Marinobacterium aestuarii: one gene and its partner. Each later gene encodes a partner of the first gene's protein in a complex. Links are inferred from orthologs where the notes say so. Each region holds a gene or a part of one and is shown on either strand. Other genes may lie near its edges.

Region 1 (3,248 bases):
CCCTACAGTCTGCTGAACCGCAGCCTGGAAGTGGGGCTTGCCGAAGTGATGCTGCGCGAAAATGTCGACCTGCTGGCCTATTCGCCGTTGGCCTTTGGTGTGCTCAGTGGCAAGTATCTGGACGGTGCCAGGCCAGACGGCTCGCGCCTCAAGCTGTACCCCAACTATCAGCGCTATCTGACCGAGCAGGGCCAGGCGGCGACCCGGGCCTATGTGGCACTGGCGCAGGATGCCGGGCTCGATCCATCACAGATGGCGCTGGCCTACGTCAATGGCCGGCCTTTCCTGGGTAGCAATATTATCGGCGCCTCGAAAATGGATCAGCTGCGCAGCAATATAGCGTCGCTGGATCTGGTATTGAGCGACGACATGCTGGCGCAGATTGAAGCCATTCACGCCCGTTATACCTATCCCTGCCCCTGAAAAGCGACCTGCGCTAGCGGCCTCGCTAACGCTTTTCGGCAGTATTCCAGGGCGCTGAGACGGTGCGGATACACTATCCGCGCCGCCTCACGCGGCCTCGTCTCGCCACTTCTAAATCGGCGTTCTTAGTCCCGCAGGCTGATGACCGGCCAGCCGCGCTCGGTCGCGGTGCGTGTCAGTATTTCATCGGCATCCACCGCGACAGGATTCTCCACCAGCTCCAGCAGTGGCAGGTCATTCTGCGAGTCGCTGTAGAAATAGCTGCCTTGCAGTGTGTGCTTGTTGTGCTGCAGCCAGTGGTGCAGGCGCTCCACCTTGCCTTCGCGAAAGCAGGGCGTGCCCGCGACCTTGCCGGTATAGCGCCCGTCTTCCATCTCGGGATCTGTGGCCAGCAGGGCATCGACACCCAGCTTGCGGGCGATGGGTGAGGTCACGAAATGGTTGGTGGCCGTGATGATCAGCAGAAAGTCACCACGGGCGCGGTGATCAGCCAGAAGTTTTAGCGCCTTGGGCAGCATCATGGGTTCGACGCACTGCTGCATGAAGAGGTCGTGCCACTGCTGTAGCTGCTGCGTCGAATGCTGGGCCAGCGGGCGCAGGGCAAATTCCAGGAATTCGAAGATGTCCATGGTGCCGGTCTTGTACTGCTGATAGAAGCGGTCGTTGGCCTGCTTGTACTCGGTGGCGTCGACGAGGCCCTGGGCGCACAAAAACTCGCCCCAGGCATGATCGCTGTCGCCGTTTAACAGGGTATTGTCCAGATCAAAAATGGCCAGGCTCAAGGTTGTGCTCCCCTTGGATACAAAAGGCCGATCATAGAGTGTCCGGGGCGGCCTTTCAAACACCGACAGGCGCTGTAAATTGCTGTTGTGAGTGGAGTTTGCGGAATTCGTGAAGTGTGGAACAATAGCAGCGAACTACTTCAGGATATAAACAGTGATTGATTCAGACGGGTTCAGACCGAATGTCGGCATCATTCTGGCTAACTCGCTGGGTCAGGTCCTTTGGGCCAGACGGATAGGACAGGATGCCTGGCAGTTTCCGCAGGGAGGGATTCAGGATGATGAATCTCCCGATGAGGCGATGTTCCGTGAGCTTCACGAGGAAATCGGGCTGCGGGCAAGCGACGTCGAAATCGTTGCTGTCACGCGCGGCTGGCTGCGCTACCGTCTGCCCAAACGAATGATCCGGCGCAATTCCCTTCCGGTCTGTGTCGGCCAGAAGCAGAAATGGTTTCTGCTGCGCATGCTCAGTGAAGATCAGGCGGTTACCATCGACCATACCCATTCGCCGGAATTTGATGGCTGGCGCTGGGTGAGTTACTGGTATCCACTGGGGCAGGTGGTGTCGTTCAAGCGTGAGGTGTACCGCAAGGCGATGAGGGAGCTGTCGCCCAAGCTGGCGCGAGTGGTCGCCCAGCAACGAAAATAACAACTATGGGGTGGGTCAATGCTCGAAATACTGCGCAAGATTGTACAGGAGGTCAGCGCAGCGCCGGATCTTGATTCGGTGCTCGACCTGATCGTGCGCAGAATACAGCGTGCCATGCGGACACAGATGTGCTCTGTGTATTTGTTTAATACCAAAAAGCAGCGCTACATCCTGATGGCGACCCAGGGGCTGAACAAGGATGCCGTGGGGACGGTCAGTCTGTCCGCCTCCGAGGGTATCGTTGGGTTGGTGGGTCAGCGGGCTGAGCCCATCAATCTGGAAGACGCCGCCAAGCACCCTGCGTTTATTTATCTACCCGGTACCGGCGAAGAGCGTTTTCACTCCTTTCTTGGCGTGCCGATCATCCATCAGCGTGATGTTCTGGGCGTGCTGGTAGTACAGCAAAAGGAACGCCGGCGCTTCGATGAAAACGAAGAGGCTTTTCTGGTCACGGTTTCTGCCCAGCTGGCAGGGGTTATTGCCCATGCCGAGGCAACCGGTTCCATTCAGGACGTCAGCGGCAGTCGTCGTGGTGCTGTGATTGAAAGCCGCTTTGAAGGCGTGTCGGCTGCCCCCGGTGTGGCCATTGGCCCTGCCGTGGTCATGGCGCCGCCGGCGGATTTGAATGCTGTCCCCGACAAGCCGGCGACTGATATAGAGGCCGAGATAGCGCTCTTTGTGCGCGCCCTTGAGTCCGTGCGTCACGATATCCGCGTGGTGGGTCGCACCTTGTCCAAACGCCTGCGTACCGAGGAGCAGGCACTGTTTGATGTGTATCTGCGCATGCTGGATGACAACGCCCTGGCCGGCGAAGTCGTCGACAAAATCCGTTTGGGTAACTGGGCGCAGGGTGCGCTGCGCGAGGTGATCAAGGCGCATATCCGCGAGTTTGACGCCATGGATGACCCCTATCTGCGCGAGCGAGCGACCGATATCCGCGATCTGGGGCGGCGTGTGCTGGCCTATATGCAGGAAGCCGCGCCCAAGCAGATCAACTATCCCGATAATACCATTCTGGTCGCGGATGAACTCACCCCGGCGATGCTGGGTGAAGTCCCCACCGAGAAGCTGGCAGGTCTGGTGTCGGTGCATGGTTCCGGTAACTCCCACGCCGCCATCCTGGCGCGCTCGCTGGGTATTCCCACCGTCATGGGGGTGCTGGATCTGCCCTATACCCAGATTGAGGCCCGGGTGCTGATCCTGGATGGTTACTCCGGGCGTGTGTACGTGAACCCGTCGGATGAAATTCAGCAGGTTTACCGTGACATCATGCGTGAAGACAGCGAAGTCGCCGCAGGCCTGGAGCAGCTGCGGGACAAGGCCGCCGAGACGTCCGATGGCTACAACATGCCGCTGTGGGCCAATACGGGCCTGGATATCGATGTGAAGCGGGC
Region 2 (3,059 bases), 4.6 Mb from region 1 along the record:
GGCCGGCTTTGATGTAGTGTCGCTGGGCGAGATCGAGCGTGTGGTCCGGGCCGGTGGCGACCCCGCCAAGGTGGTTTTCTCCGGCGTGGGCAAGCAGGCGCATGAAATTCGCCGCGCACTGGAGCTGGGGATTCACTGCTTCAACATCGAGTCGGAAGCCGAGCTTGAGCGCGTCAGCGAAGTTGCCACAGCGTCGGGCATGACGGCGAAAGTGTCCTTTCGCGTCAATCCGGACGTGGACGCCGGCACCCACCCTTATATTTCCACCGGTCTTAAAGAGAACAAGTTTGGCATCGCCATCGAGCGTGCCCGCGGCGTTTATAGCCGGGCGGCGGAACTGCCCAGTATCGAAATCGTCGGCATGGACTGCCATATCGGCAGTCAGCTGACCGAGCTGCGTCCCTTCCTCGATGCGCTGGATCGTTTGCTGGTACTGGTGGACGAGCTGGCCGACGATGGCATCCAGATCAAACATCTGGATCTGGGCGGTGGTCTGGGCGTGTGCTACACCGACGAACAGCCACCGTCTGCCGCCGCCTACATTGGCGCCGTGCTTGAAAAACTGGGCGATCGTCCGCTGAGCCTGATCTTTGAGCCGGGCCGCTCCATCGCCGCCAATGCCGGGGTCATGCTGACGCGGGTCGAGTTCCTCAAAAGCAACGGTGACAAGAACTTTGCCATTATCGATGGCGCCATGAACGATCTGATCCGTCCGGCGCTGTACAGTGCCTATCAGGAAATCGTGCCGCTGAGCCTGCGTGAAGACGGCGAAAGCAAAATCTACGATCTGGTGGGTCCTGTGTGCGAAACCGGTGACTTTCTCGGCAAGGACCGCGAGCTCAATCTGCAGCCCGGCGACCTGCTGGCGGTGTGCTCGGCCGGCGCCTATGGCTTTGTCATGAGCTCGAATTACAACACCAGGCCGCGTCCGGCCGAAGTCATGGTCAGCGATAATCAGGCGCATCTGGTGCGCAAGCGCGAAAGTATCGGTGACCTGCTGCACGGTGAGCAGTTGCTGCCCAAAGATCATTACTGAGAAGCGAAACAGCTATGTTGGTACGTTTTACCAAGATGCACGGCCTGGGCAACGACTTCATGGTGGTCGATCTTGTCACGCAGCGTGCCAAGATCACCCCCGCGCTGGTGAGCCGTCTGGCGGACCGCAATTTTGGCGTCGGCTTTGACCAGATGTTGCTGGTGGAACCGCCGACGGATCCGAAGATGGACTTTCGCTACCGTATTTATAATGCCGACGGCTCTGAAGTGGAGCACTGCGGCAACGGTGCGCGCTGCTTCGCCAAGTTTGTGCGTGACAAGCGTCTGACCATCAAGCCGGTGATCTGCGTTGAAACGGCCAAGGGCAAGGCGATACTGCGGGTGCTGGAAGACCGCCAGGTGGAAGTGGATATGGGCGCGCCTGAGTTGGTGCCGGCCGAGATCCCCTTTGTGGCGGATGGCATTGAGATCACCTATCCCATTGAAGTGGCTGATCAGTGGCTGGATATCAGCGCGGTCTCCATGGGCAACCCCCACGGCGTGCTGCTGGTGGATGATGTCAGCACCGCTGCGGTGGAAACCCTGGGGCCGCTGCTGGAGCGGCACGAGCGCTTCCCGGCACGGGCCAATATCGGTTTTATGCAGGTTCTGTCCACGAGCGAAATTCGGCTGCGGGTGTATGAACGTGGTGCCGGCGAAACCCGAGCCTGCGGTACCGGTGCCTGTGCGGCCGTTGTGGCCGGGCGTCGCCGCGGCCTGCTGGGTGATGATGTGCGCGTGCATCTGCCAGGCGGTGAGTTGCAGATTCGCTGGGCGGGCGAGGGTTCATCCGTATTGATGACCGGCCCTGCGACAACCGTTTACGAAGGGCAGATTTTCATATGAGCGATCAGGCCAAACAGCAGCCGGGCGAGCTGGACGAGCAGCAGGTGGCGGAGTATCTGGCGCAGAACCCGGATTACTTTTCCCGTCACTCAGGCTTGCTGGAAAAGCTCTACGTGCCCCACGAAACCGGTACCGCCGTGTCGCTGGTGGCGCGCCAGACCGGTGTGCTGCGTGAAAAGAACCAGCAATTGCGCACCCATCTGTCCGATCTGATCGACGTGGCGCGTCACAACGATGTGCAATTCGAGAAGACCAAGCGCATGGTGCTGGCGCTGCTGGGCTGTGAAACCCTGGATGATGTCGCCATCGCCATTGACGAAAGCCTGTGCCGCGATTTTCAGGGCGATATCACAACCCTGATGCTGCTCGGTGACGGCGAAGAAAGTGGTGCCGCGCGCTGGCTGAATGAAGCCGATGCCCAGACGCTGGAGCCCTTGCTGGGAACCAACCTGCCCAGCTGCGGGCGCCTGCCGGAGCCGCAGCATCTGTTTGTGTTTCAGGAGCAGGCGTTCCGGATTCAGTCGGCGGCGGTGGTTCCGCTGGTGCAGGGCGAAACCCTGGGCCTGCTGGCGATTGGCAGCTACGATCCGCATTACTTTCAGAGCAGCCAGGGCACCCTGTTCCTGTGCTATGTCGGCGAAGTGCTGAGCCGGGTACTGTCCCGCATCCTGAGCCGGGGCTGATGTCGCCCGATCCGGATGTGCTGGATGCCTTTGTGCGCTATCTGCGTACCGAGCGCCAGTACTCCGGGCACACGCTGGCCAACTACAGGCGCGATATCGAACGTCTGCTGCGCTATGCCGTGGCGAACAGCCTGAGTGACTGGAACAGCATCAGGCCGCGGGATCTGCGTGCCTTTATCGCCGAAACACACCGCGAGGGGCTGGCCGGCAAAAGCATTCAGCGGCTGCTGTCGGCCATCCGCTCCTTCTATCGCTTTCTTAATCGCGAAGGCCTGAGCCAGCAGAACCCCGCATTGGGTATCAGTGCACCCCGCTCACCCCGGCGCTTGCCCAAAACACTGGATACCGATCAGGCGGCCCATCTGATGCAGATTCCGGTGACCGATGCGGTCTCTGCCCGCGATTGTGCCATGATGGAACTTATCTATTCGTCCGGTCTGCGCCTGGCGGAACTCGTCAGTCTGGATCTGGGGGATATCGATTTTCGCGATGCCA

The links.
Region 2: the proteins of A8C75_RS21590 (region 1) and dapF are in contact, whole or in part, in a solved structure (PDB 5YGU), measured with the Escherichia coli proteins. The link is inferred for Marinobacterium aestuarii from one-to-one orthologs.

Annotation. Positions count from the first base shown.
Region 1 is NZ_CP015839.1:4,908,885-4,912,132, reverse strand. The notes cover bases 177-3,106. They hold A8C75_RS21590 (RNA pyrophosphohydrolase), read left to right. Parts: upstream 177-1,359; coding sequence 1,360-1,854; downstream 1,855-3,106. Other genes in these bases: ptsP (phosphoenolpyruvate--protein phosphotransferase), read left to right, coding at 1,873-3,106; A8C75_RS21595 (histidinol-phosphatase), read right to left, coding at 549-1,205; A8C75_RS21600 (NADP(H)-dependent aldo-keto reductase), read left to right, coding at 177-423. Also shown: more of A8C75_RS21600, read left to right, coding at 1-176; more of ptsP, read left to right, coding at 3,107-3,248. UniProt on the Escherichia coli protein: Master regulator of 5'-end-dependent mRNA decay.
Region 2 is NZ_CP015839.1:313,545-316,603, forward strand. Bases 225-2,965 are described here. They hold dapF (diaminopimelate epimerase), read left to right. Parts: upstream 225-1,050; coding sequence 1,051-1,881; downstream 1,882-2,965. Other genes in these bases: lysA (diaminopimelate decarboxylase), read left to right, coding at 225-1,036; A8C75_RS01350 (DUF484 family protein), read left to right, coding at 1,878-2,564; xerC (tyrosine recombinase XerC), read left to right, coding at 2,564-2,965. Outside these bases: more of lysA, read left to right, coding at 1-224; more of xerC, read left to right, coding at 2,966-3,059. UniProt on the Escherichia coli protein: Involved in the succinylase branch of the L-lysine biosynthesis and in the biosynthesis of the pentapeptide incorporated in the peptidoglycan moiety. Catalyzes the stereoinversion of LL-2,6-diaminopimelate (L,L-DAP) to meso-diaminopimelate (meso-DAP).